Regions from separate parts of the Rothia sp. HMSC064F07 genome, predicted to be linked through region 1. Evidence: predicted binding sites of a transcription regulator. Region 1 holds the regulator's gene; the other holds the start of a gene.

Region 1 (11,283 bases):
GCGCCGCATTATTCGAGCCCTGGAGGTGTTCGAGGTGACGGGCCGCCCGTTCTCGGCGTTCATGCCGGTGCGCGAGTACGTGACGGAGAGTATTCAGATTGGTCTGGATATGGATCGTGCCCTGCTGCACGAGCGTCTGCACCGCCGCGTGGAGCTGATGCACGAGCAGGGTCTGCTCGATGAGATTCGTACCCTGAACGAGCAGGGACTGCAGGAGGGTAAGACTGCCTCCCGCGCGATTGGTTACGCGCAGTTCGCTCGCGCCCTTGAGGATGCGGACTACAGCGTGGAGCAGGCGATTGAGGATACAACCATTGCGACCCGCCAGTTTGCGCGCCGCCAGCTGACCTGGTTCCGTGCGGATCCGCGCGTGCACTGGCTGGATGCGCTCTCACCCACCCTTGCTGATGAGGCGTTGGCTACAATTTTGCAAAAATAAGCAAACAGAAGTACTAAATTCGGGGAAGTTGGGTTACTCTGGGGGACATATTCGACTCAACCATAGAGGAAATATGTCACTCACATCACATACAAAAAATTCTGCCACTCTGTCCGCGGCAGAATCCACTCCGCGTTCCCTCTACGATGCCATTCTAGGCGGAACGAATTCACTGAACTTTATTCGCTTCGTTCTTGCAAGCTCCGTTATTGTCGCCCACTCAGCGCCGCTTATTAAATACAACGCTGGAATACTAGGTATTCCTGCTCCCATTTACATTGATTCGTTGGGGCATTGGGCCGTTAACCTCTTTTTCTGTATCTCTGGTTTTCTCATTGCGCACAGCGCCCAGAGGGGTACAGTGGTTGGGTATTTGAAGCGTCGCGCCCTCAGGATTTTTCCGGGTTACTGGGTGTCTCTACTCTTCGTTGTCTTCGTTTGTGGACCGATTTCAGTTGCTACCGGTCATGCATCTGACCCCTTCTCTTTTAAGAGTGCGGCTGGATATGTCCTTCGAAACTTTGATTTGCAAACTAGGCAGATTACTTTTTTGGGTGGGCCTACGGGAATCCCGTGGTCAGGTATTTGGAATGGATCTACTTGGACTCTCCAATATGAGTTCCTTGCATACCTTGCGTTGATTCCTATTTTTTATATTTCGTTCATCCGAAAAAGTTCGAAGTGGTTAGTGCCAAGCATCTTTGTGATGTTTTTTGGTGTATTTCAATTTTTCCACTTCACTGGCTATACCCCCGATAGCTTTGTGAACAATTCTCTCCGTCTTGGCATGTATTTCTTTGCCGGGACCCTCTTCTACGTGTGGGGCAAGCGAATTGTGTATAGCGCTTCTCTGGGAATTGCCTTAACCTTTATCAGCTTTGTAGCAACTTTCTTCTGGGAAAGTGAAATGACGGGTTATATGGCTTTGCCTGCTACTTACGGGGTTTTGGCATTGAGCGCAGCTATTAAAACCCGTTGGTGCAGTAAGAACGATATCTCTTACGGCGTTTATATCTACGCTTTCCCTGTGCAGATTCTACTGATAATTTTTGGTAGTGCGTCTCTGGGCTGGATTCTGAACGCCATCCTTACCTTCGCAATTACTATTGGTCTGGCGTGGCTGTCTTGGCTGTATGTTGAGAAGCCGGCACTGGCTTTGAAGGACCGCCAGCTTCTGCGCATTCGCCGTAATCGTCCCGCAGGCACCGTAGCGGCATCTTCATAAACCGGTAAAGTATCCCGCCTATTTCTGCGGCTTTCGGTGAACATGATGAACTCATCAAGTAAACCGGGAGCCGCAGAAGCGTTTCTGAGGAAGAATGCCTGAATCACCATCTGGCGCGGTAAAATCATAAACGGACAGGTCACCAACCTTAAGGACAGCATATGAGCGAGAACCCTTCCACCTGGGGCGAGCTGGCAGGCCTGACCCTCACCAAGGGTCACGGCACCGGTAACGACTTCATCTTTCTGACGGACGAGAACGCAGAAATTGCTCTCACCCCCGAGCTGGTAGCCCGCGCCTGCGACCGACACTTCGGCATTGGCGCGGACGGCTTCATTCGTGCTGCCCGCAGCACCGCCTCCCGCGCGGGTCAGAAGCTGCTCGAGGAGCACCCGGACGCTGTCTGGTTCATGGACTACCGCAACGGTGACGGCTCTATCGCTGAAATGTGCGGCAACGGTGTGCGCGCGTTCGTGGAGTACCTGCGCACTGAGGGCCTGATTGAGCTTGAGGTGGGCGAGACCGTCAAGATTGGTACCCGTGCCGGTGTGAAGACTGTGGCGCGCACCGAAGAGGGTTACGCGATTGATATGGGTCCGTGGAGCTTCATTCACGGTGAGGCTGCCCGCGAGGGTGGCGAGGACTGCCTGGTGTCTGCTCGCGGCCTGAAGACTCCGCGTGCTGGCCTGTCCATTTCGATGGGTAACCCACACACCGTGGTGATGCTCGGCTCTGACGGTAAGCTGGACGGCCTGGACCTGCACAGCCTGCCTCAGGTGAACCCCGCCCCGGTCAATGGTACGAACGTTGAGTTTGTGGTGCCGGTCGACCTGGACATTGAGAGCGGCGCACAGGTGGGCGCTATCCGTATGCGCGTGCACGAACGCGGCGTGGGCGAGACTCTGTCGTGCGGTACCGGTGCGTGTGCGGCGGCTGCGGCGACCCGTTTCTGGGGCGGTGAGGAAGCACCGGATGAGTGGCTGGTGCATGTGCCCGGCGGTACCCTCGCGGTGACTTTCGTGCTGGGCCCGGACGACCTGGAGCACGTTGTTCTGGCTGGTCCGGCGCAGATGGTTGCGACCGTCGTGCTGCGATAACGTGCTGTTTTAGAACAGAGATTTTATAGAGAAAAGCGGCGGATGTTTTCTGATAACACATTCAGAAAACACCTGCCGCTTTTATATTTTAAGCAATTAGCGCTAGAGGATTTAGCGCAGGATTTAGCGCCAGAGGTTTTAGTCCTCGTAGCGGTGCACCTGCAGAATACGGAAGCCCTTCGAGGTCGCATAGCGCGACACCTCAAACTCGCCGGGGTGCAGCTCCTCAAGCTGCGCGTCCATCCACTTCTGCAACGAGTCGGAGCCCAGGTTCTTCTGAACCACCAGGTAGGCGTCACCACCGGGTGCCAGGCGAGGTAGCCAGGTCAGCAGAATCTCGTGCAGAACCTCCTTGCCCACGCGAATCGGCGGGTTCGACCAGATGGTGTCAAAACGCAGTTCGGGGTCAACCGATTCGGGGGTTCCCACGGTGACGTTGGACAGGCCGAGAGCGGCGGCGTTGCGTTCGGTCAGGCTAATGGAGCGGGAGTTCACATCCACCGCGTGCACCTGCGCCTGCGGGGCGAGCATCGCCAAAGTCAGGGTGATGGGTCCCCACCCACAGCCGATGTCGAGCATGCGTTCGCCCTGCGGGTCGGGTGCTTCCTGCAGCAAAATAGCGGTGCCCTTATCAATGCCGGAGGGGCTGAAAATGCCGTTAGCTGTGGTGACGGTGACCTTGCGGCCGGCAAGCTCCACCTGCACGGGGCGGGGCTTGAACTCGGTCTCGGGGGTTTCAGAGAAATAATGCTGCTCGCTCATGCTATCCAGTGTACCGGTAGGGCAAGAACCCGCCGCACACGGGCAGAGAATGCACGGGGCAGGTCAGCAGCTTGCACGCCCTGAGCGCACAGGCGACCGAACCCCCTACCCGATGCGGGCAACGGCGGTAGAATTAGAGTCGTATGAATTCTAAGAACACCCCCGTATCTGATACCGAAAAGCTGCCCAGCGATGAGCAGCTACGCCGCACCGTAGACCGCGTTCTGGGCCGCTCCCAGGCGGCCGCCTCTGTCACGACGTATGACGCCGCCGGTACCGCGCATCACAGCGATAATTCTTCCAGCACCCACGGCAACAATAGCCGCCGTGTGCTGGATACTCGTGCGCGCGAAATTTCTGACGTTCAGCGCGGGCACTCCGAATATGACGGTGACCAGGAAGATCTCGCTGAGCGCCGCGCACTGCGCCGTATCGCGAACCTCTCCACCGAACTTGAAGACGTCACCGAGGTCGAGTACCGCCAGCTGCGCCTGGAGCGCGTGGTGCTGGCTGGCCTGTGGACTGAAGGCACCGTAGAGGACGCAGAGAACTCCCTGCGTGAGCTCGCGGCACTGGCTGAAACCGCAGGTTCCGAGGTTCTGGACGGCCTGGTTCAGCGCCGCCTCAAGCCGGACCCCGGCACCTTCCTCGGCTCCGGTAAGGCGCTGGAACTCAAGGACATTGTCGAGGCGACCGGCGCCGACACCGTCATTGTCGACTCCGAACTGGCTCCCTCGCAGCGTCGTGCCCTCGAAGATATCGTGAAGGTCAAGGTCATTGACCGCACCGCCCTGATTCTCGACATTTTCGCTCAGCACGCTAAGTCCCGCGAGGGTAAGGCGCAGGTTGAGCTGGCTCAGCTGGAGTACATGCTGCCGCGTCTGCGTGGTTGGGGTGCCTCCCTGTCCCGTCAGGCGGGTGGCCGCGCCGCAGCCGGTGAGGGTATCGGTTCGCGTGGTCCCGGTGAAACCAAGATTGAGATGGACCGCCGCCGCCTGCGCGCTCGCATGGCGAAGCTTAAGCGTGAGATTGCTGCGATGGCGCCGGCGCGTGAGACGAAGCGTCTGAACCGTCGCCGTAACCGCGTGCCTTCGGTGGCTATCGCCGGGTACACGAACGCGGGTAAGTCCTCCCTGCTGAACCGCCTGACCGACGCCGGCGTGCTCGTGGAGAACGCGCTGTTTGCGACCCTGGACCCGACCGTCCGTAAGGCTCAGACTCCGGACGGTATCGGCTACACCCTCTCTGACACGGTGGGTTTCGTGCGTTCGCTGCCGACCCAGCTGGTGGAGGCGTTCCGCTCCACCCTGGAAGAGGTCGCTGACGCTGACGTTATCCTGCACGTGGTGGATGCTTCGCACCCGGACCCGGAGGGGCAGATTCGTGCTGTCCGCGAGGTCATCGCGGAGGTCGACGCCCGCCATATCCCCGAGATCATTGTGCTGAATAAGGCGGATGCCGCCGACCCGTTCGTGCTGGAGCGTATGCGCCAGCGCGAGCCGGAGCACGTGATTGTTTCGGCGCGTACCGGTGAGGGTATTGAGGAGCTGAAGCAGAAGATTGCGGACACCATTCCGCGCCCCTCCATTGAGGTGAAGCTGCTGATTCCGTACTCGCACGGTGAGATTATTTCGCGCCTGCACGAGTGGGACGCCGAAATTAAGAGCACCGATTTCGTATCGGACGGCACCTTCGTGGTGGCGCTGGTTCGTGAGGATGTCGCCTCCGAACTGTCCGAGTATGTGCTGGAGGGCGACCTGCTGGAGGTCTTGGAAGAGGAACTTGCGGAGGCACACGCCCTGGCTGAAGCGACCGCTTCTGTTTCCGAACAGCCCTCTAACTCTGAGGCTCTCTAGGAGCGGATGAGCGTGACCGAGAGCATCAACGCGCCCAAAAACGCCCCGGAAACTTTGCCCGGATCGGCAACCGACGGCACCCGATTTACCGGGCAGGAGCTTGAGACCCTGCCCGGTGCGAAGGACGCCCTGACCCTGCTGGATGAGGCGGTTGCCGCCACTGGCGGTCAGAATCGTGCCGGTCAGCGCACCATGGCGGCGCATGTGGCGCAGGCTCTTGAACTGCAGCGTCACCTGCTGGTCCAGGCGGGTACCGGTACCGGTAAGTCCCTGGGCTACCTGGTTCCTGCCCTGGCGCGGGTGGGGGAGTCGGACCAGCCGATTGTGGTTGCGACGGCGACCCTTGCCCTGCAGGCGCAGATCGTGAACCGCGATATTCCGCGTCTTCTACAAGCGCTGGAGCCGCGCCCTGAATCGCAGGCGCAGGTGGCTCTGCTCAAGGGCCGCAATAACTACCTCTGCCTGCACAAGCTGGAGGGCGGCTACCCGGAAGACGAGCCGGATGCTCTCTTTGACATGCCTTCTTCGACCTCCCGCGTGGGTGAGGAAGTGGTGCGCCTGCGCGAGTGGGCCGACCGCACGGAGACCGGCGACCGTGACGAGCTGAAGCCCGGCGTCTCTGACCGCGCATGGGCTCAGGTATCGGTGAGCGCCGCCGAGTGTCTGGGCCGCCGCTGCCCGCTGGTGGAAGAGTGCTTTAGCGAGATGGCGCGTAGCCGTGCCGCTGAAGCTGATATCGTCATCACGAACCACGCCCTGCTGGCGATTAACGCTTTCGAGGGCATGAAGGTTCTGCCCGAACATGAGACGGTCATTATTGATGAGGCTCATGAGCTGGTGGACCGCGTGACCGGTGCCGTGTCTGGTTCTTTGACGGTTGCGATGGTTCGCCGTGCGGCGCGTAGCGTAAAGAAGCATTCGAAGGCTGATTCCGGCGCACTGGAAATGGCTGCCGGCACCTTGGAGACCGCGTTCGAGGGTCTTGCCGAAGGCCTGCTGAAGGGCCTGGACGGTCGCCTTTTGACCGCTATTTCTGCGGTCAATGATGCTGCCCGCACCGCCCTGTCCGATACGAAGCCGGACGGTCAGGATGTTGACGCCGGCCTGCAGATGGCGCGCTCGCGTGTCTCTGAGGTGCACGATATGAGTAGCCGCATTCTGGAGGCTTCGGGCGAGCAGGACGTGCTGTGGATTTCTCGTCAGGGCGGTTGGGAGAATGGCCGCTATGTGGCTGCTTCCGATACCGACCCGGCGACCCTAAACATCGCCCCCTTGAGTGTTGGCCTACAGCTACGTGATGGCCTGTTCGCTGACCGCACCGTGATTTTGACGAGTGCGACCCTGACGGTGGGTGACTCTTTCGACGTTGCCGCCGGTGCCCTGGGACTGCAGGGCGAGGGCGCGCCGCGCTGGACGAGCATCGACGTAGGTTCGCCTTTCGACTACCGCAAACAGGGCATCATGTACGTTGCCGGGGATTTGAAGCCTCCGGGATTCGGTGTGCACGAGGGCCAGCTGGATCGTCTGCGTGAGCTGTGCGAGGCGTCGGAGGGCGGTGCCCTGGGCCTGTTCTCCTCGAAGCGTGCCGCTGAGCGTGCCGCCGAGTACATGCGTGAGCACAGCGACCTGAACATTCTTCTGCAGGGTGAGTCTTCGCTCAAGGCTCTGGTGGAGGAGTTCAGCGAGGACGTTGACTCATGCCTGTTCGGAACGATGAGCCTGTGGCAGGGCGTGGACGTTCCCGGTGACTCTTGCCGCCTGGTGGTGATGGACCGCATCCCGTTCCCCCGCCCGGATGACCCGATTGCGCAGGCTCGTACGGAGGCGGTGAACCGTCATCGCGGTAACGGCTTTATGGCGGTTTCTGCTCACCACGCGGCGATTCGTATGGCGCAGGGCGCGGGTCGCCTGATCCGTTCGGTGTCTGACCGCGGCGTGGTGGCTGTGCTGGATTCTCGCGTGGCGACTAAACGCTACGGCGGTTTCTTGATGAAGGCGATGCCGCCGATGTGGTCGACGCAGAATAAGGCTGCGGTGACCGGCGCGTTGGCTCGTCTTTCGGCGAGTATTGAGCGTTAGCTCGGGCAAGATTCATCCCTGGCTACGCCGCCTCTTTCGCTTTGGAGATATCCGCTTCGGAAATATAGAAATCACCCCGGTGATACGTGAACATTCACGTATCACCGGGGTGATTTCTATATGGAGCTAAAAGCCTCGCGGCTATGTCTTTTAGAGGCTGTGCTGTCTAGAGACTGCGCAGCACGGAGACGACCTTACCCATGACGGTTGCGCGGTCGCCCATAATCGGCTCGTAGTTGGAGTTGCGCGGCATGAGCCAGGTATGGCCGTCGACCTGACGGAACACCTTCACGGTTGCCTCGTCGTCAAGTAGCGCAGCAACAATATCGCCGTTGTCTGCGGTGTGCTGCTCGCGGACAACCACCCAGTCGCCGTCGCAGATTGCGGCGTCAATCATGGAATCACCCTTGACCTTGAGCATGAACAGCTTGCCGCTACCGACCAGCTGGCGGGGCAGAGCGAGCACATCCTCCACGGACTGCTCGGCAGTGATGGGACCGCCCGCTGCAATTCGTCCAACCAGGGGAACGGGTACGAGGTCTTCATCGCCGACTTCGAAGTTCGGCAGCTCGGGCAGGGACGAGGAGGAGTTACCGTGCATGCCGACGCCGTTCTCATCCAGCACCTCAATGGCGCGGGGGAGCTTGGGGTCGCGGCGAATGTAGCCCATGGTCTCGAGGCGACCGAGCTGGTGAGTGACCGAGGACAGGGACGCAAGGCCCACCATGTCACCAATCTGGCGCATGGACGGCGGGTAACCCTTTTGTTCAATCTCGGTGCGGATCGCGTCAAGAATCTTCTGCTGGCGCGCGGTCAGCGCCGGACGGGGTGCTGTTGCCATTTCTTTTCCTTCGGTCTGTGCCCCGATTTCTGTATTCCGGTCTCTGCAGTCTGTTTGAGACACAGTCCGGTCGGGGCACGGATGGGTGCTTCACACGTTTTCTGATGGTGTCCTAAAAATTTTTTGGTTCTGCCGAAATGGGTCTTATCTCGTCAGGGGGTGGAGGAATTCTATCCGTGCCGGAGCGATACGCGGGTAACGAGTATGCGCCTCCGCCCTATAAAACTCAGCCAGCAGCACCTGCATTCGATACAGAACCAAGCTGTAACGGGTACAGAAACCTGCTGTGAGTAGGACTCATCAGGAGCGTGTGGAACGTCTCTTGACACCAGTGTAGAACACTGCACCGAAAAACTCAAACAAATATTCTAGATTTTTTCTTCGAAACTCGAAGAAATTTTTAGTACATCTCTGCTAGACTTTAGAACAAGAGTTCGTATATACTCTTGAATCTCTCCTGAAATTCAGGATTTGCGGGTGGATGTTCGAAAAATATTCGAAGATTCGACCCGGGGTCTTCCGGGAGAGGAAAGTGAATGAGTGTTCGAATGTATTCGAATCCTCTGCCTCTCTTCGCATGATCTACCTCGGATGCTCTAGGGAGCATCTGGCGAAGAGAGAGCGCAGGGGATGGGGCTCCGGGGTAACCCAGCACAGCCCGGTGCATCCGACGCTCTGACCTAACTAGAGAATAGCTACCCAATAGTTATCGCCTAACAATCACCACTCCATAGTTATCACTCAACTAGGACCTCCGAGCGGGTATCGCTCGGCATTGCTAGACCCGCGGGGTAACCCCGGGGCGAGCTGAGAGAAAGGAACCACAATGACTACTGCAGCACCTATTGCTTCTCGTGGCACTTCTGCACACCTTCCGGCAGGTTTGGTGGTACTTCACCCCGCCCGCACTGCGTCCGCCAGCACCGTGTCCGCCCGCACCGTGCAGGGGCGTTCTCGTGTGCCTGCGTCTTCGCAGTCTGTTCGCTCTTCTCGTGCGGCTCATGCACCCCGTCCTGCGCAGGTTGCTCAGCCCGCCCACGCTCCCGCCGTTTCTGCCTCTGCTGCTTCTACCCCCGCCGTTTCTGCTCAGACATCTTCTGTGGCTCAGGCGCCTGGAGCGAAGAGTGTTCTTCTGGCTAAGGGAGGCGAGCTTCTGCGCTCGGTTCCCGGTTCTATTCGTCGTCTTGGCACTGTACGCGGTTTCCTGAAGGGCCTGCCTCTGCTGACCTTGGCGGCACTGATTGTGCTCGGCGCTATTAGCTTCTTTGGTCCGGCGGCTTCTGCCTCCGTGGAGAACGCTTCGGTGAGTCGAACCGTCGTTGTGGTCAAGCACGGTGAGACCCTGTGGGATATTGCTCAGGCGGTGGATCCGCAAGGTGACACCCGTGATACTGTGGTTCGTATTATGGAGTTGAACTCGTTGACCAGCACCTCTGTTGATGCCGGTCAGCGTCTGGAAATTCCTCAGACTCAGCGCTAAGCATGGACCCGCGTGTGGTTGGCTTCTGCATGAGGTTGATGTCTTGACTCCGAATCCTCTATCTCTCAAGCTAGAGCGCTTGAGCCGAATTCTTGAGCCTATGAAATAGGAGCGCACCGATGCCTGTTCCCGTTGAATCCACACCCGTCGAAACTGAATCTGTACAGAGTGCTCAGACCGCTCGTCCTGTGGTTGCTGTTTTAGGGGATCCCGGAACTCGTGGCGCCCTGGTGAAGCTTCTTCAGGATGCGGGGGCGGAGGTCATCGTGACCGCTGTGCCAGAGCAGCTGCGTGAGGCTGACGGCATGGTGGTTACTGGCGGTGCGAGCTCTCTTGAGGCGTATGAAGATCTGAAAGCTAAGGACGCTGAGCGCGTGATTGGTCGCCGTGTTGCTGGCGGTCGTCCGGTGTTGGCTGCCGGTGCGGCACTGAGCTGCCTCTTCGATTCGGTTACGGTGGAGCATCCGCAGATGGGGCAGGTTCAGGTGCAGTGTATGGGGGAGTGGCCCGGTGAGAGCGTGGAGCTTTCTACCCGCGACTTGGTGCCCGGTGTTTCTACCCTGCGTTCTTCCTCCGATAGTGCGCTGCTCAAGGATCTTGAGGGCGAGGCTCACTTCAAATCTGAGCACGGCGTTTTTGAGTGGGCTTTTGATCAGAGCATTGAATATATTGCCCCTCCGGCAGTGACTTGGACTGTCACCGAGCCCGCCTATATCGCGGCGGTTGAGAACGGTCCGCTGACGGCGGTGCAGTTCTGCCCGGTGGGCTCTGGCGAGCTGGGGGCGGATTTTATGCGCCGCTGGGTTGCGTCCCTGGCGGTGACCGGTCGCCTGTCTTCTGAGTCTCTGTCTTCTGGCGACTCCGCTACTGCTGCGGGAGGTAACTAATGTCTGCACCCGTTCTTGAACTTCTGCCCGCTGTTGATATTTCTGAAGGTTACGCGGTGCGCCCGGTGGGTGGCACCCTGTCCGGTGGTGAGCAGCGCCTCGACCCTGTTGAGGCGGCTCTGACCTGGGTGAAGTCTGGTGCTCGCTGGATTCACCTGGTTGACCTTGATTTGGCATTTGGTCGCGGCACGAATACTGAGGTTCTGGCTGAGGTGATTGCCGCCGTCCGTGCCGAGAATGCCCGCGGCTCCGCTCCGGTTCGTATTCAGGTCAGCGGCGGTGTGCGTAATGCTGAGAGTCTGGAGCGCGCCCTGAGCCTGAACCCGGATCGCGTGAACGTGACCAGCGCGGCTCTAGCGGATTCTTCCTGGCTTGAAGGCACTCTGGCTCGTTACGCCGATTCTGATCTTCTGGCTCTTGGCCTCGATGCCCGCTATAACCCTGAGCGGGGCTGGGTGACGGTGGCTCGCGGTACCGACTGGTCGGGCCCTGATTTGGCGGAGGCGCTGGCGTGGCTGGAGAGCGCGGGTGTGCGCCGCTATATCGTCACGGATGTGAGCAAGGACGGTTCCCTGGCGGGTCCCGGTGCGGAGCTGCTGGATGAGGTGCTGGCTCAG
Region 2 (11,283 bases), on a different contig from region 1:
CCTGTTCAAGCGCGCCTACGCCGTGAAGTTCCGCTTCCCGACCTTCCTGGGTGCCTTCAAGTTCTACACCTCCTACGCGCTCAAGACCTTCGACGGTCAGCGCTACCTGGAGCGTTTCGAAGACCGCGTCTGCATGGTCGCACTGCTGCTGGCAGAAGGCAACGAGAAGCTCGCCGAAGACATCGTCGACGAGATCATCTCCGGCCGTTTCCAGCCGGCAACCCCGACCTTCCTCAACGCAGGTAAGAAGCAGCGCGGCGAGCTCGTCTCCTGCTTCCTGCTACGCATGGAAGACAACATGGAGTCCATCGGCCGCTCCATCAACTCTGCACTGCAGCTCTCCAAGCGCGGCGGCGGCGTGGCATTCGCCCTGACCAACCTGCGCGAGTCCGGTGCGCCCATTAAGAAGATTGAGAACCAGTCCTCGGGCGTGATCCCCGTGATGAAGCTGCTGGAAGACGCCTTCTCCTATGCAAACCAGCTCGGCGCACGTCAGGGTGCCGGTGCCGTGTACCTGCACGCACACCACCCCGACATCTACGCCTTCCTGGACACCAAGCGTGAGAACGCTGACGAGAAGATCCGCATCAAGACCCTCTCCCTGGGCGTTGTCATCCCCGACATCACCTTCGAGCTGGCGAAGAAGAACGAGGACATGTACCTCTTCTCCCCGTACGATGTGGAACGCATCTACGGAGTGCCCTTCTCCGACATCAACGTCTCCGAGAAGTACTACGAAATGGTCGACGATGCACGCATTACCAAGACCAAGATCAACGCGCGTGAGTTCTTCCAGACCATCGCAGAGATCCAGTTCGAGTCCGGCTACCCGTACGTGATGTTCGAAGACACCGTCAACCGCGCGAACCCCATCGCCGGTAAGGTCATCATGTCCAACCTGTGCTCTGAGATCCTGCAGGTTTCTGAGCCGTCCACCTACCACGCTGACCTCGGCTACGAGACCGTCGGTAAGGACATCTCCTGCAACCTCGGCTCGCTGAACATTGCACTGACCATGGACGGCGACGACTTCGGCAAGACCGTGGAAACCGCGATTCGTTCGCTGACCTCAGTCTCCGACCAGTCCGACATCCGCTCCGTGCCCTCCATCGAGCGCGGCAACGGCATGAGCCACGCCGTGGGTCTGGGCCAGATGAACCTGCACGGCTACCTGGCACGCGAGCACGTCTACTACGGTTCCGAAGAAGCACTGGACTTCACCAACATGTACTTCTACACCGTTGCCTACCACGCAATCCGCGCTTCCATGCAGATTGCTAAGGAACGCGGCCAGCGTTTCGAGGGCTTCGAGAACTCGAAGTACGCATCCGGTGAGTTCTTCGCAAAGTACATTGAGAAGGAATGGGCACCGCAGACCGAGCGTACCCGCGAACTGTTCGCTAAGCACCACATCCCCACCCGTGAAGAGTGGATTCAGCTGGCTGCTGACGTGGCACAGTACGGCATGTACAACCAGAACCTGCAGGCTGTTCCGCCGACCGGCTCCATCTCCTACATCAACGGTTCGACCTCTTCGATTCACCCGATCGCTTCGAAGATTGAGATCCGCAAGGAAGGCAAGCTCGGCCGCGTCTACTACCCGGCACCGTACATGACCAACGAGAACCTGGAGTACTACCAGGACTCCTACGAAATTGGTTACGAGAAGATCATCGACACCTACGCTGTTGCAACCCAGCACGTGGACCAGGGCCTGTCGCTGACCCTCTTCTTCCGCGATACCGCAACCACCCGCGATATCAACCGCGCCCAGATTTACGCATGGCGTAAGGGCATCAAGACCATCTACTACATCCGTCTGCGTCAGATGGCTCTTGAGGGTACCGAGGTTGAAGGCTGCGTATCCTGCATGCTCTAGCCCGAATGCTGTGACGCATTCAGCCTGAGCTGGCACACTATAACTAAAGACTGGAAGGGGCGGTTACGGTGAACACGCAAACCGCCTGCGCGACTGGCTGGCCGCGCGTGGCACCGTAACCGCCCCTTAAGAATCGGAGAATTACTAATGAGCGAAAAGGTGAAGCTCGTCGACCACGTGGTCGAGGCTATCAACTGGAACCGTATTGAGGACGAGAAGGACCTTGAGGTTTGGGATCGTCTGACCGGTAACTTCTGGCTGCCGGAAAAGGTGCCGCTGAGCAACGACGTGCCCTCCTGGAAGACTCTGACCGAGGAAGAGAAGCAGCTGACCATGCGCGTCTTCACCGGTCTGACCCTGCTGGACACCATCCAGGGTACTGTCGGTGCTGTGTCCCTATTGCCGGACGCTGTGACCGCGCACGAAGAGGCCGTGTACACCAACATTGCGTTCATGGAGTCCGTGCACGCAAAGTCGTACTCCTCGATCTTCTCGACCCTCGCCTCCACCAAGGAGATTGACGAGGCGTTCCGCTGGGCTGCTGAGAATGAGCACCTGCAGAAGAAGGCGAAGATCGTTCTGTCTTACTACACCGGTGACGACCCGCTGAAGAAGAAGGTTGCCTCCACTCTGCTGGAGTCCTTCCTGTTCTACTCGGGCTTCTACCTGCCCATGTACTGGTCTTCGCACGCGAAGCTGACTAACACCGCTGACCTGATTCGTCTGATTATTCGTGACGAGGCAGTGCACGGCTACTACATTGGCTACAAGTTCCAGCGCGGCCTGGCGAAGGAGTCCGCGGAGCGTCAGGCAGAGCTGAAGGAGTACACCTTCAACCTACTGTACGAACTGTACGAGAACGAGGTGGCGTACACCCACTCCCTGTATGACGGTGTGGGTTGGAGTGAGGACGTGAAGAAGTTCCTGCACTACAACGCTAACAAGGCTCTGATGAACCTGGGCTACGAGCCGATGTTCCCGGCGTCCGTGACTAACGTGTCCCCGGCGATCCTGTCGGCGCTGTCCCCGAACGCGGATGAGAACCACGACTTCTTCTCCGGTTCCGGCTCTTCCTACGTGATCGGTAAGGCCGTGAACACCGAGGACGAGGACTGGGACTTCTAAGCACCCTTCTCGCCTTCAGATATAAGGCTGAATAAACCGAGCGGAACCCCCGCGTGTCCACTGTGGATGCGCGGGGGTTCCGCCGTTTAACCGGGCTATCTAGTGTGCCGAGATGCCCAGACTTTCCCGGTGTAACCTGGCGCGGAAGTAGTGGAGAAGGGCCGGAGAAACAGGGGAGCGGGCGCGGTTTTGCCGGTTCCGGTTGTCGGAATTTTTACCTTCACCCCGTAGCATAAAAAATTATTGATATATCGGGGTGCGGGGCGTACTCTGATACGACTAACTATCAGCGCAGATTTGAAAGGAACATCATGCGTTCAGTTGTCATGGAAGCCCCCGGCAAAGTCGTCGTCAACGAAGTCGACAAGCCGACCTTCCTCGAACCCACCGACGCCATCATCAAGCTCGCCGCATCCTGCATCTGTGGCTCCGACCTGTGGCCCTACCGCGGCGCACAGCCCGTTGACCACCGGGCAATGGGCCACGAATACATCGGTGAGGTCGTCGAGGTCGGCTCCGAGGTCACCACCGTAGCCCCCGGCGACTTCGTCGTAGGCTCCTTCTGCATCTCCTGCGGCGAATGCGAAACCTGCACCGCAGGCTACCCCTCCCGCTGCCTCAAGGCAATCGCGGCAGGCGACGCCTTCATTGGCGCACGCTCCAACGGCACCCAGGCAGAATACGCCCGCGTACCCTTCGCAGATGGCACCCTCGTCAAGACCCCCGCTGCACCCACCGCAGAGCAGATTCCGCACCTGATGGCGGCATCCGACGTGCTCGGCACCGGCTGGTACGCAGCAGACGCAGCGCAGGCAGGCCCCGGCAAGACCATCGTCGTTGTTGGCGACGGCGCAGTCGGCCTGAGCGCAGTCATCGGCGCTAAGCAGCTCGGCGCGGAGAAGATCATCATCATGTCCCGCAACCCCGAACGTCAGGCGCTCGCTAAGGCATTCGGCGCAGCCCACATCGTGGAAGAGCGCGGCGAAGAGGGCATCGCCAAGGTCATGGAGCTCACCGACGGCGTGGGCGCACACGGCGTCGCGGAGGCTGTTGGCACCCAGCAGTCCTTCGACCAGGCTCTCGGCTGCGTACGCCACGGCGGCTACATCGGCTTCGTGGGCGTTCCGCACGACAGCTCCATCGGCACCGATAAGCTCTTCGGCAAGCAGGTTCACCTGGAAGGTGGCCCCGCCCCCGTACGCAAGTACCTGCCGACCCTCATCGACCTGATTTACAAGGGCGAAATTGAGCCCGGCCGCGTCTTCGACATGGTTCTGCCCATTGACGAGGCGGCTAAGGGTTACGAGGCAATGGACCAGCGTACCGCTACCAAGGTTCTGCTGACTATGCCGTAATAGCCGCTCGTATCGCCGGTTCCTATACCGGCTGCTGTACCCGCAACCCGGCGTATATGCGCTACTAATCCCCGCACCGATCCTGCCGCTCCACGTGAGCGGAGGTCACCGGTTGCGGGGATTAGTGCATTAAAAATTGGGTTTATTTGCCACCTTCCGGCGAGGTGAGGGACAAATGAGTGAGCCAAGGCATAGAATAAAAGAGCATGATTCGTACAACTCGAAGGATGACAATGACGAAGAAGCCTTTCCCTTCCGACCTCGAAATCGCACTTGCCGCCGATCTTTGGCCTATTAACAAGATCGCAGCAGACAACGGCATCAGCGAAGATCGCCTTGAACCCTACGGCAAGTATGTCGCTAAGGTCCTCCTCGACGAAACCACCAACGCAGAGACCGCCCGCAAGCGCGGCTCCAAGTACATCGTGGTTACCGCGGTGACCCCGACCCCCCTCGGTGAAGGTAAGACCGCAACCTCCGTCTCGCTCGCACAGGGCTTCGCACAGACCGGCCGCAAGGCAATCCTGGCTCTGCGTCAGCCCGCAATGGGCCCGACCTTCGGCATTAAGGGCGGCGCAGCGGGCGGCGGCTACTCCCAGATCGTTCCCATGGAGAAGCTGAACCTGCACCTGACCGGCGACTTCCACGCCGTCACCGCAGCACACAACCTGCTTGCCGCAATGATCGACAACCACCTGCACCACGGTAACGAGTTGCGCATCGACCCGCGTGCAATCGAGTGGCGCCGCGTTATCGACATGAACGACCGCTCCCTGCGCAACATCGTCGTGGGCCTGGGCGAACGCATGGACGGCGTGGTCCGCGAGACCGGTTTCGACATCACCAGCGCCTCCGAAATCATGGTGATTCTCTCGCTGGCAACCTCCTTCAAGGACCTGCGCGAGCGCCTGGCAAAGATCGTGATCGGACTGAACTACGACGGCGAGCCCGTCACCGCAGCCGACCTGAAGGCTGACGGCGCAATGTCCGTCATCCTGGCAGACGCAATCAACCCGAACCTGCTGCAGACCCTGGAGCACACCCCCGCACTGATTCACGCGGGCCCCTTCGGCAACATCGCAACCGGTAACTCCTCCGTGGTCGCCGACTACGTTGGTCTGGAGTACTCCGACTACGTGATTACCGAGGCTGGCTTCGGTGCCGATATGGGTGCGGAGCGTTTCTTCAACGTCAAGTGCCGCGTCTCCGGCCTGAAGCCGGACGCAGCAGTGCTCGTCGTAACCGTGCGCTCCCTGAAGTCCCACTCCGGCCTGTACAAGATCGTTCCGGGCAAGCCCCTGCCCGAAGGCATGCTGCAGGAAAGCCCCTCCGACGTGGAGAAGGGCGCAGAGAACCTGAAGAAGCACATCGAGATTGTGCGCAACTTCGGTGTTCAGCCGGTCGTGGCAATCAACGCCTTCCCGACCGACTTCGAGTCCGAGCACGAGACCATCCGCCGTATCGCTGAGGAAGCCGGTGCTCGCGTCGCTATCCACCGCGGTGTGGCTGAGGGCGGTAAGGGCACCACCGACCTGGCAGACGTGGTTGCTGAGGCATGTGACGACGTTTCGGATCTGAAGTACACCTACGATCTTGAGGACTCCATCGAGACCAAGATTGAGAAGGTTGCGACCAAGGTCTACGGCGCGGACGGCATTTCGATTGCTCCCGCTGCCGCTAAGCAGCTGAAGCGTTTCGCTGAGCTGGGCTACTCGCACCTGCCCGTGGTTATCGCGAAGACCCACCTGTCCATCTCTTCGGATGCAACTCTGAAGGGCGCACCGACCGGCTGGACTCTGCCCGTGCGCGAGGTTCGCCTGGCTGCAGGTGCTGGCTACGTCTACGCTATCTGCGGCACCATGCGCACTATGCCGGGTCTGAGCAAGAGCCCCGCAGCTGAGCGCATCGGCTTCGACGAGAACGGCGTGATGATCGGCCTGTCCTAAGGCGGCTGTTCCAGCTGATTTATAGCTAGTGGAGGCGGCGCTCCTTCCCCACAGCGGGGGAGAGGCGCCGCCTTTGCTGTAGCCTGTGGCGCTTTTGTGGAGTGGCTCTGCCCCAGATATATGGAAGCATGAGGGGCGAATACGAGGTGCGCAACGCTTGAGGGCGGGGGAGCGGAGCTCTTGAAAATAGAGTGAAACTAGGTTGCAGCCAGGCTACAACCCGGGCTGAAACTAGGCTGCAACCAGGCATCAACCAGGGGGAGTGAAGGATCCTGAAACCCCTAGTGGAGGGGTCTTTCAACCTTTCATTGAGGCTTCTATAGCGCCTGTTTTGAGGGCGGAATTGGTACGTGCTGGTTAATAATTGGGCTCTATTTGTGCTTGAAGGTCAGGTTTTATTAAACAATCTGTAGAGGTTGATTTTTTAGTGACACACTGTCTTGCATTTTGTGAAAATACGGCATTGACTAGGTATTTTGCTTTTTGAAAGGGGTTTTAATGGGTGCACTCAGTGAACCTGAAAGTGGGGCTGATGTTATTGTTTTGTAATAAAACCTCTACTTTAGGGGGTACCTACAGGGGTAAAACAGACCAATTGATTTTGCCCTCGCGCGAATAATTGTGTAGATTTTGAACGGTGAGCAGTACATTTTTTCCCGCTTATGAAGTTGCAAGTACTTGAAGATACTTTCACCTTAACCCTCTACTTCCGCAGAATACCGGGCTAAAACTGGGTATTGAACCTTTGGGATTGCCGAGTGCGGAGCTTAAGTTAAAGGTGCACCGAAGTGCCAAAAGAGGGAAATTCTAAAATTATTTTGGGTGAAATAAGTCACGCTAAAACTCGAAAAAAATGAAATTGGTACGTATGGATACCCTAAAAAACACCTGTTTTTATTACAGAATGATTACAATGAGGTGCGGGTCACTAAATCCGGCTCTCCGTACCAAATTGGGTGGTAAAACAGCCCCCAAAAAGTTCGCTACTATTGAGTCATCAAGTAATCGTGAGATTTCCAAAGTCCTCGGGTTGCTTGTGTTTGAGTGAGTGATAGATACCCCTGGGTGTCATGAGAAGCGACTGTGTATCGATGCGCAGTCGCTTCTCTGTTTAACTTTTGAATTTCGCTGTTTGAATTTCACTGAACCCTCAGCCGGGCGGGATCCAGCCGAAACCTAATCCGCGCTGAACCCAATCCGTACCGAGCGTGCTCCAGAATCTGTTCCCTGTGCATCCTATACATACAACCCGCACATGCACCCGTACATGTATCCCGCGCGTTCAACGCCGAATGCGCTGATAGGGGAGCGAACCGCATAGCTGCATGCTGTGCGGTCACAACCCCTACACTGGAACTATGACTACTTACCCCGAACCCACCCTCATCTTTGAGAACCCCGAACTGACCGTCCGTGCGTTCAGCGTCTCCGAGATGGACAATAGCGTCTACCTCATCACCATGCGCGCCACCGGCGAGCAGGTGCTCATCGACCCCGCAGACGACGCAGAAGAACTCTACGCATTCACTCTCGACGCGCTCCTGAACGACTGCCCGCAGCTCGAACTGGCAGACGGCGAAGAACGCCGCGTGCGCGTCATGGAGAAGGAAGAGGACTTCAACTCCATCAGGCCCCGCGCAATCGGTCTGACCGGCATCCTGGTCACCCACGGCCACTGGGACCACATCCGCGCTATTAAGGAGCTCGACCACCTCACCGGTGCCGTGACCTCCGCGGGTGCAGCTGATGCCGCCGCTATTAAGGAGCAGGAAGACTACACCGTCGAAGAAGAGCTGACCGGCGGTGAAAGCTTCGACTTCTACCTCTCTGATACCGTCATCCGCGCCCTGCACGTGCCCGGTCACACCCCCGGATCCATCGTCTACACCCTCGAAACCACCTGGGAAGACGGCACTCCCGCAACCCTGCTGTTCACCGGCGACGCCCTCTTCCCCGGCGGCGTGGGCAAGACCGACTCCCCGCAGCAGTTCGGTGAGCTCTTCTCCAACGTGCTCGAAAAACTCTTCGGAGGCTTCGAAGACGACGCCATCGTACTGCCCGGCCACGGCCGCTCTACCACCCTCGGCGACGAGCGCCCCCACCTGGAAGAGTGGGGAACCCGCGGCTGGTAGGCCGCACTTGATGAATTGCGCCTCCTAGTCCACCTCATATAAGTACTGCACCCTCATGCCTTCACCCGCCGCATAATCCCGCTGGTGAAAGGCGTGAGGGTGTAGAATTTAAGTTCGAAGATAAGACGAAAGGATTTTCGATGACACCCCGCCCGGCACACGGTAGCACCGCACTCAAAGCGAACGATCTGACCAGCATCCGGGTTCAGGGTGCCCGCGAAAACAACCTCAAGAACGTAGACCTCACCATTCCGCGTGATGCGATGGTCGTCTTCACCGGCCTCTCCGGCTCCGGTAAGTCCTCCCTCGCCTTCGACACCATCTTTGCGGAAGGTCAGCGCCGCTACGTCGAGTCGCTGTCCTCCTACGCGCGTATGTTCCTCGGACAGGTCGACAAGCCCGACGTAGACTTCATCGAGGGCCTCTCCCCGGCGGTGTCTATCGACCAGAAGTCCACCTCCAAGAACCCGCGCTCAACCGTCGGTACCATCACCGAAATCTACGACTACATGCGTCTGCTCTGGGCGCGCATCGGCCACCCGCACTGCCCCGAATGCGGCGAAGAAATCACCCAGCAGACCCCGCAGCAGATTGTGGATATTCTGCAGGAGTACCCCGAACGCACCCGCCTGCAGATCCTCGCACCCGTCGTCAGCGCACGTAAGGGCGAGTTCGTAGACCTCTTCAAGGATCTGCTCACCCAGGGGTACTCGCGTGCCCGTGTGGACGGCGAAACCGTGCAGCTCTCCGACCCGCCCAAGCTCGCCAAGCAGTACAAGCACACCATCGAGGTGGTCGTCGACCGCATCGTCATTAAGGACGGTATCCATCAGCGCCTGACCGATTCCATCGAAACCGCGCTCAAGCTCGCCGACGGCCGCGTGCTCATCGACTTCGTGGACCGCGAGCAGGACGACCCCGAACGCACCCGCTCCTTCAGTGAAAACCTCGCCTGCCCCAATAATCACCCGCTGCAGATCGACACCATCGAGCCGCGCGCCTTCTCCTTCAACTCGCCGTTCGGCGCATGTACCGCCTGCGACGGTATCGGCTCGCGCCTGGAAGTAGACACCGAACTGCTCGTACCCAACCCCGACCTGACCCTCGGCGAGGGCGCTATCGCCCCCTGGTCGCAGGGCAAAGCAACCACCGAATACTGGCTGCGCCTGCTCGCAGGCCTGGGGGAGGAGCTCGGCTTCGACCTGAACACCCCCTTCAAGGACCTACCCGCCAAGACCCGCGCCGCCATCCTGGACGGCAAGGACTACAAGGTTGAGGTGTCCTACCGTAACCGATTCGGCCGCGAACGTCGTTACACCTCCGGATTCGAAGGCGTGAAGGCGTACATCAAGCGCAAGCACGAAGAAACCGAATCGGACTTCGCCCGCGACCGCTACGAACAGTACATGCGCCAGGTTGCCTGCCCCTCCTGCGGTGGCGCGCGCCTGAACCCGACCATCCTCGGCGTGAAGGTCGGCGGCCAGTCCATCGCAGACATTACTGACCTGTCCCTGGCTGACGCGCTCGCCTTCGTGCGCGGTCTGCAGCTCAGCCCCCGCGAAGCCAAGATTGGCGAGCAGGTCCTCAAGGAAATTGATGCGCGCCTGCAGTTCCTGCTGGACGTGGGCCTGGACTACCTGACCCTCTCACGCTCTGCCGGTACGCTCTCCGGCGGTGAGGCGCAGCGCATCCGCCTCGCAACCCAGATTGGTTCCGGCCTGGTCGGCGTGCTTTACGTGCTCGACGAGCCCTCCATCGGTCTGCACCAGCGCGATAACCGCCGCCTCATTGAGACTCTCACCAAGCTGCGCGATATGGGCAACACCCTTATTGTGGTTGAGCACGACGAAGACACCATGCGCGAAGCCGACTGGATCGTGGATGTGGGACCCGGCGCCGGCGAGCACGGCGGCGAAATCGTGCACTCCGGCAGCTTTGAGGAGCTGCTGAAGAACACCAAGTCCATTACCGGCGACTACATGGCTGGCCGCCGCAGCATTGAGGTGCCCGCCTCCCGCCGACCCGTGGACAAGGAACGCCAGCTGACCGTGCGCGGCGCCCGCGAAAACAACCTCAAGAACGTGACCGTCTCCTTCCCGCTGGGCGTGTTCACCGCGGTGACCGGCGTGTCCGGATCGGGTAAATCCACCCTCGTCAACGACATTCTGTACACCTCCCTGGCGAACAAGCTCAACGGCGCCAAGCAGGTACCCGGTCGCCACAAGAGTATCGACGGCCTGGAACATCTGGACAAGGTCATTCACGTGGACCAGTCGCCCATCGGTCGTACCCCGCGTTCGAACCCCGCCACCTACACCGGCGTGTTCGACCACATCCGCAAGCTGTTCGCAGAGACCAGCGAAGCGAAAATGCGCGGCTACACCCCGGGTCGATTCTCCTTCAACGTCAAGGGCGGCCGCTGCGAGGACTGCTCCGGCGACGGCACCCTGAAGATTGAAATGAACTTCCTGCCGGACGTGTACGTGCCCTGCGAAACCTGCCACGGCAAGCGCTACAACCGCGAAACCCTCGAAGTGCACTACAAGGGCAAGACCATTGCCGACGTACTCGAAATGCCCGTGGAGGAGGCAGCAGAGTTCTTCGCCGCATTCACCCCGATTGCGCGCCACCTGAACACCCTCGTGGATGTGGGCCTGGGCTACATTCGCCTGGGCCAGCCCGCAACCACCCTCTCCGGCGGTGAAGCGCAGCGCGTGAAGCTCGCAACTGAACTGCAGAAGCGCTCCAACGGCCGCTCCATCTACGTGCTGGACGAGCCGACCACCGGCCTGCACTTTGAGGACATCCGCAAGCTGCTCGCCGTGCTGCAATCGCTGGTCGACAAG

The links. Region 1 encodes LexA, which represses DNA repair genes until DNA is damaged. Its sites were predicted from a motif close to TCGAACANNTGTTCGA; they were not measured.
Region 2: uvrA (excinuclease ABC subunit UvrA) is a predicted target of LexA. The motif match lies at 8,540-8,555, and genes of this name have one in related genera.

What each region holds. Positions count from the first base shown of each region.
Region 1 covers NZ_KV831921.1:263,923-275,205, forward strand. Annotated here, with positions in the region: gene miaA (tRNA (adenosine(37)-N6)-dimethylallyltransferase MiaA) at 1-439, shown strand, start outside; gene HMPREF2712_RS01740 (acyltransferase family protein) at 513-1,664, shown strand; gene dapF (diaminopimelate epimerase) at 1,826-2,761, shown strand; gene HMPREF2712_RS01750 (class I SAM-dependent methyltransferase) at 2,900-3,523, opposite strand; gene hflX (GTPase HflX) at 3,667-5,379, shown strand; gene HMPREF2712_RS01760 (ATP-dependent DNA helicase) at 5,386-7,458, shown strand; gene lexA (transcriptional repressor LexA) at 7,625-8,299, opposite strand; gene HMPREF2712_RS08890 (LysM peptidoglycan-binding domain-containing protein) at 9,126-9,779, shown strand; gene HMPREF2712_RS01775 (type 1 glutamine amidotransferase family protein) at 9,899-10,666, shown strand; gene HMPREF2712_RS01780 (HisA/HisF-related TIM barrel protein) at 10,666-11,283, shown strand, end outside.
Region 2 covers NZ_KV831926.1:1,047,769-1,059,051, forward strand. Annotated here, with positions in the region: gene nrdE (class 1b ribonucleoside-diphosphate reductase subunit alpha) at 1-1,879, shown strand, start outside; gene nrdF (class 1b ribonucleoside-diphosphate reductase subunit beta) at 2,027-3,004, shown strand; gene HMPREF2712_RS06675 (zinc-binding dehydrogenase) at 3,316-4,359, shown strand; gene HMPREF2712_RS06680 (formate--tetrahydrofolate ligase) at 4,593-6,305, shown strand; gene HMPREF2712_RS06685 (MBL fold metallo-hydrolase) at 7,664-8,437, shown strand; gene uvrA (excinuclease ABC subunit UvrA) at 8,578-11,283, shown strand, end outside.